Regions from separate parts of the Listeria farberi genome, predicted to be linked through region 2. Evidence: riboswitches for the same ligand, from Rfam matches in the RefSeq annotation. Region 2 holds a riboswitch; the other holds the start of a gene.
The links. A riboswitch is a leader RNA that binds a small molecule or an ion and turns the genes downstream of it on or off. The one in region 2 is predicted to bind S-adenosylmethionine.

Region 1 (3,364 bases), 1.4 Mb from region 2:
GAGTTATTCTTTCAAAATAGAATATTTATATATCTGGGGAAGTACTCAAGTGGCTGAAGAGGCGCCCCTGCTAAGGGTGTAGGTCGCTCGCGCGGCGCGAGGGTTCAAATCCCTCCTTCTCCGCCAGATATGGCCCGTTGGTCAAGCGGTTAAGACACCGCCCTTTCACGGCGGTAACACGGGTTCGATTCCCGTACGGGTCATCTGAAAAACAATGTCGAACATCGACATTGTTTTTTTTAGTAAGTTTTTGGAGGTGTGCTATGGGGGCAAAAGGGAAGTTTTGGATTTTAACGATGGTTGTAGCCATATCTGGATTGTCTCAGGGAGTTTTACTGCCACTTATTGCAATAATTTTGGAAGAAAAGGGAGTAAGTGCAGGAATAAATGGATTTCATGCCACAGGAATTTACTTAGGAGTTTTATTGATTTCTCCATTTATTGAAGCACCATTACATAAATATGGTTATAAACCTATAATATTAGTTGGTGGAGCGCTTGTTGCAATTGCAATATTTGCTTTTCCTATCTGGTTTAATTTATATTTTTGGTTTATATTGCGATTACTTATTGGGATAGGGGATCATATGTTGCACTTTTCTTCACAGACATGGATTGGTGCAATGAGTGATCCTAGTAAGCGTGGTCGGAATATGGCTATTTATGGTTTGTTTTTCTCTGTAGGGTTTGCAATTGGGCCACAGTTAGTCAATTTGGCGAAAATAAGTGCTAACTTGCCTTTCTTTTTATCAGGTATTTTAGTTTTAATTGCTTGGAGCCTTGTTTGGTTTGTTCGAAATGATTTTGTTGGAGAAAAAGCTGTTATTCGAAAAATTTCTTTTTGGGGAAGTTTAAAACGTTTTTCGGGTGTATTTAAGATGGCTTGGATGGCAATGATTCCACCATTTTTATATGGAATTCTTGAGACGGGTCTTAATGCGACGTTTCCAGTTGTAGGATTACGTGATGGACTTGATACAACAATGATTGCGTTAATTATTTCTTCTTTTTCAGTTGGGACAATTATTTTTCAAGTACCGATTGGAATTATTAGTGATAAATTTGGTCGGAATAAAATGTTACCTTTTTTAATTGGAGCAGGGGCTATTGTTTTTGTATTGATAGCTTTTGTTAAGACACCTATTTTCTTTGTGATATTCTTCTTTGTTTTAGGGATACTACTAGGCTCGCTTTATTCTTTGGGATTATCTTATATGACTGATTTGACACCTCTCGAACTACTTCCGGCTGGAAATATTTTGGTTGGAATGTTCTTTAGTCTAGGGAGTATTATTGGGCCGAGTGCTACGGGAATGATGATTGGTGTTTTTGGAAATCAAATATTTTATTTTGTGATTGCTGGAATCCTGTTGTTAGGCTGTTTATTGTTAACTTTTGGAAGACAAAAAGAAGCACTTTGAAAAAAATTAAAAATTTAATGATTGACAGTTTTTAGTTGCAAGTGGTATGATGATTTCAATCCAATTTAGGTGATTGAAAAAACTAAATAAATTACTCTTATTATGAGTGGTAGAGGGACTGGCCCGTTGAAACCCAGCAACCTTTCAATTCGTTGAAAAGGTGCTAAATCCTGCGAAGTGTGATGCTTCGAGAGATAAGAGAGACTTAAAAAGTTTCACTGTATTTGTGTATCGAAACTTCCAAACCTCTCTAATTCTCTAGGGAGGTTTTTTATTGGCAAAAAATGGAGAGGATAAGGTGATAGGTATGGTAAAGGCGATTAGTTCAAACTTGGGGTATCCGAGACTTGGGGAGAAACGTGAATGGAAACGTGCGTTAGAAAAGTTTTGGAATGGTACGATTTCTGAAGAAGAATTATTGGCGGAAACGAAGGCTTTAAGATTACATGCGCTGAAAAAACAACAAGATAAAGGAATTGATCTGATTCCAGTTGGTGATTTTAGTTTTTATGATCAGGTGCTTGATACGAGTGTGACATTTGGAATTATTCCGAAACGTTTTCAGCATAATGGTGGGAAAGTTTCCCTAAATACATATTTTGATATTGCACGTGGTAAGAGTGATGCGGTTGCCTCTGAAATGACGAAATGGTTTAACACGAACTATCATTATATTGTTCCAGAACTTGCTGATGCGGATCCGAAAGTATTAGATAATCGGGCGCTTTACTATTACGAAGAAGCCAAGAGAGAACTTGGTATTGAAGGGAAACCAGTGCTAGTTGGGCCGATTACTTATTTAAAACTAGGAAAAGGTAGCGATGCGGAAAGTTTTGAAGGATTATTAGATAAATTTATTCCGGCGTATGTAGAAATTTTGAAAGGTATCGAAGCTGCTGGTGCTACATGGGTGCAAATTGATGAGCCTTATCTTGCAACTAGCTTTGATAAATCAGAAATTGCTTTCTTCGAAAAAGTCTATCAAGCATTTCAAGTAGCGGTTCCGAATTTGAAAATTGAGTTACAAACTTATTTTGAAAGTTTGGATTATTATGAAGAGGTTGTTAATTTGCCAGTAGCAGCTGTAGGAATTGATTTTGTTCATGATCATGGGGATTCGCTAAAAGCACTTAGAGATTACGGATTTCCGGAAGATAAGTATTTAGCGGCTGGTGTAATTGATGGTCGAAATGTTTGGCGCAGCGACTTGGATGCGAAACTAGCGCTGCTTACGGAGATTGCGAGTTATGTGGAAGATGGGAGACTGATTGTTCAGCCATCTAACTCATTATTGCATGTTCCGGTAACGAAGCTAAATGAGCCAGATTTGGATGAAGTAATTCTTGGTGGTTTATCATTTGCTGATCAGAAATTAGATGAAATTGCTGTTTTAACCAAAGCTTTGACGAATGGCGCGGAAAGTGTGGCGACTGAACTAGAAGAAGCTCGTGCAGCAGTGAAGGCGCTCAATGAATCGAGTCATCGAAATAATTTAGAAGTACAAGAAGCAATAGCTAATTTAGCAAATGTACGAGTGGACCGGGAGTTGCCATTTGCGGAACGAATTAAATTACAGCATGCATGGTTGAAATTACCGCTATTCCCAACGACAACGATTGGAAGTTTTCCACAATCATCTGAAGTTCGGAAGACGCGTGCAGACTGGTTAAAAGGTAGTATCACGGATGCGGAATATAATGCTTTTATTGAAAAAGAAACGGCGCGCTGGATCAAAATTCAAGAGGATTTAGATATTGACGTATTGGTCCACGGCGAATTTGAGCGGACAGATATGGTGGAATATTTCGGTCAAAAACTGGCTGGTTTCCAAGCGACTAAATTTGGTTGGGTACAATCATATGGGTCAAGAGCAGTTCGTCCACCACTAATCTATGGGGATGTTGCTTTTACAGAAGAAATTACGGTAAAAGAAAGCGTCTATG
Region 2 (3,364 bases):
AGCTATAAATGCATTTCTACGGCTTTCATAACGAGCATTTAATTCTTGTACACAAGTTTGATCGCCTGTAAGAGCTTCAATTGCAGCATCTTGAATACCTGGGAATAAACTTACATACATATGATCTTGAATGAGGTTGATTGCTTCGACAACGTCTTTATTCCCGACAGCAAATCCTACGCGCCAGCCAGCCATATTATATGTTTTCGAAAGCGTATAAAGTTCGATTCCAACCTCTTTTGCCCCTGGAGTTTCTAAAAAACTAATCGGCTTCTTCCCATCAAAACCAATACCGCCATAAGCAAAATCATGTGCAATCGTGATATTGTTTTCTTTAGCGAAAGCAACTGTTTCTTCAAAAAAGCGAGTTGTAGCAACCGCGCCAGTGGGGTTGTTCGGATAATTTAAATACATCAACTCTGCTTTTTTCGCAACATCTTCAGGAATTTCACTAAAATCAGGTAAAAAATTATTTTCAGCAATAAGTGGCATTGTTTCGAATTGAACTTCTCCTAAAACTGCTCCTGATAAATAATCTGGGTAGCCTGGGTCCGGTAAAAGCATTACGTCACCTGGATCCATTAAACACATTGGCAGTTCAACAAGGCCTGTTTTCGTTCCAAATAATATGGCTACTTCTGTATTTGGATCAACAGTTACATTATATTCACGCGCATAAAAATCGGCCGCAGCTTGTTTAAGCTCCTGTTTTCCACGAAACAACGAATATTTGTGGTTCATTGGATTTTCTGAAGCTGTTTTCAGTGCTTCCACAATATGTTTGGGTGTTGGCTGGTCTGGATTTCCTTGACCTAGATTAATCACGTCATGACCTTCTGCCACCTTTTTTCCAACTTTTTCTACAAGGCTAGAGAAAAACTGATCTGGTAAATTTTGCAAGCGTTTGGAAATTTTCATTTTACACCCGTCCTTTTCAAGTTTCATTGATTAAAATAGTAAAGTTTTCTGAAGTATTTGTCCAGTATGATTTTTTTAAAACTTAAAAAAGCATTGACAAATTAGGGTAATATGCGTATATTTTTAACTAACAGGTTTTTCTAAAATATTTTCTCTTATCGAGAGCGGCAGAGGGACTGGCCCGATGAAGCCCGGCAACCTAACTTTATTTAAGCGTAAAGTGAAGGTGCTAATTCCAGCAAAACATTTTTTCGTTTTGGTAGATAAGAGGAGCTGGATATGTTCGACTTTCCACTTCTCTATTCTAAATAGAGAAGTTTTTTATTGCTTTCATGAATAAATCTGGATAAATAATCAACATACTGGGGAGGAAAAAAAGATGAAAAAATTAACAAAGGGGTTAGGAATTTTACTTGCATCAAGCCTTATTTTAGGATTAGCGGCATGTGGAGGAGGAAGTGACGACAAGGCCTTAAGCACAGAAAAAATTACAATCGGAACAACTGCAGGACCTCACCAACAAATTGCTGAAGAAGTTCAAAAATTAGCGAAAAAAGACGGTCTTGAAATCAAAATCAAAACATTTGATGATTATAACACGCCAAATACAGCTTTAAATGATGGTGATTTGGATGCGAATAACTACCAAACAATTCCATTTTTAGAACAACAAAAGAAAGATAAAGGCTACAAATTAGATGTTGCTTTTAAAACAGTAGCTTTCCCAATGGGTATTTACTCTAACGATATTAAAGACTTAAAAAACCTTAAAAAAGGCGACAAAATTGCCGTTCCAAATGATCCAAGTAACGAATACCGTGGTTTAAAACTATTTGAAGATGCTGGCATTATTAAATTAAAAGATGGCGTGGAAGAAAAAGCAACAAAAAAAGATATTGCTGAAAACCCGCTTGACCTTGAAATCGTTGAACTTGAAGCTTCTCAAATCCCTGCACAATTAGATGAGGTTGCAGCCGCAGCTATCAACACTAACTTTGCAATGGGGGCTGGACTTTCTATTAATAAAGATGCTATTTATCACGAACCTACAAAAGACAATCCATATCCAAATGTTTTCGTCGTTCGTAGTGCCAATAAAGATGATGAGGTCGTAAAAACATTAGAAAAATATTACCATTCAGATGAAGTAAAAGCATTTATTGAAAAAGAATTTAATGGGTCTGTAGTACCTGCATTCTAGGGAGTTGTTTTATTTTGATCGAATTACATCAAGTTTCAAAGACATTTAACGTAAATGGAAAAACCGTAGAAGCCGTTAAAAATGTTTCTATTACAGTCGAAAAAGGAGAAATTTTCGGTGTTGTTGGTTATAGCGGCGCCGGTAAAAGTACGCTCGTTCGTTGCATCAACTTGCTTGAACGTCCAGATGCGGGCCAAGTTGTCATTGATGGGAAGAACTTATCTACCCTCTCAAGTAAAGAACTTCGTGTCGCTCGTCGGAAAATTGGTATGATTTTCCAAGGATACAATTTACTAAAAACCGCAACTGTCTATGATAACATTGCCAAACCGTTAAAATTAGAAGGCGTTCCAAAAGACGAAATCGAGACTCGCGTAAATAAATACTTGTCGATAGTTGGCTTAGAGGATAAACGGAACAATTATCCAAGCCAACTTTCTGGCGGTCAAAAGCAACGTGTGGCAATTGCTCGTGCTCTAGCGCATGAACCAGAAATTCTCTTAAGCGATGAAGCAACAAGCGCCTTGGACCCGGAAACAACAGAAGCAATTTTGCAACTGTTACTTAAAATTAATGCGGAACTCGGCATTACGATTTTCTTAATTACACATGAACTTGATGTCATTCAACGTATTTGTGACCGGGTTGCTGTGATGGAAAATGGTCATTTAGTGGAGCAAGGTACCGTTCTTGATATTTTCACGAAAGCAAAACACGCGACAACCAAGCGCTTTGTTGGGTCGGAAGCTAGTTTTGATATCCCGCAAGATTTGCTTGAAAAATATATTGCGACTGGGAAATTGGTTTCCCTTCATTTTATTGGAGACGAAGCGGATGAACCTGCTCTCGCTCTTGTATCGCGCAAATTCGACGTTCTTCCAAGCATTTTAGCTGGCGGAATTGATCATTTGAAAAATGGAACACTTGGAAAACTGCTCGTTCATTTAAAAGGGGACGAAGCCGAGTATAGTAAAGCTATTTCTTATTTGAAAGAATCTGGAGTCGTTGTTGAGGAGGTCGAGTTACTATGAGTTTGTTTTTTGAAGAATGGGGCCCGATACTTTGGCAAGGATTTCTAGAAACGCTGACGATGACCGGGATTACACTCGTGATCTCGCTTGCGATTGGTTTACCACTTGGCGTATTTTTAACATTAACACGTAAAGGTGGTCAATCAGAAAACCTGGTTACCTATAGCATTTTAAACTGGGTTATTAATATTTTACGCTCGTTACCGTTTATTAT

Region 1: another riboswitch for S-adenosylmethionine. It lies ahead of metE (5-methyltetrahydropteroyltriglutamate--homocysteine S-methyltransferase); the one in region 2 lies ahead of HCB38_RS00340 (MetQ/NlpA family ABC transporter substrate-binding protein).

Annotation. Positions count from the first base shown of each region.
Region 1 is NZ_JAARZL010000001.1:1,478,086-1,481,449, reverse strand. Features, by position in the region: tRNA gene HCB38_RS07315 (tRNA-Asn) at 1-3, shown strand, start outside; tRNA gene HCB38_RS07310 (tRNA-Ser) at 36-126, shown strand; tRNA gene HCB38_RS07305 (tRNA-Glu) at 132-203, shown strand; partial or broken gene HCB38_RS07300 (MFS transporter) at 264-1,456, shown strand; SAM riboswitch class I at 1,516-1,622, shown strand; gene metE (5-methyltetrahydropteroyltriglutamate--homocysteine S-methyltransferase) at 1,729-3,364, shown strand, end outside.
Region 2 is NZ_JAARZL010000001.1:69,012-72,375, reverse strand. Features, by position in the region: gene HCB38_RS00345 (pyridoxal phosphate-dependent aminotransferase) at 1-918, opposite strand, end outside; SAM riboswitch class I at 1,071-1,188, shown strand; gene HCB38_RS00340 (MetQ/NlpA family ABC transporter substrate-binding protein) at 1,298-2,119, shown strand; gene HCB38_RS00335 (methionine ABC transporter ATP-binding protein) at 2,134-3,150, shown strand; gene HCB38_RS00330 (methionine ABC transporter permease) at 3,147-3,364, shown strand, end outside.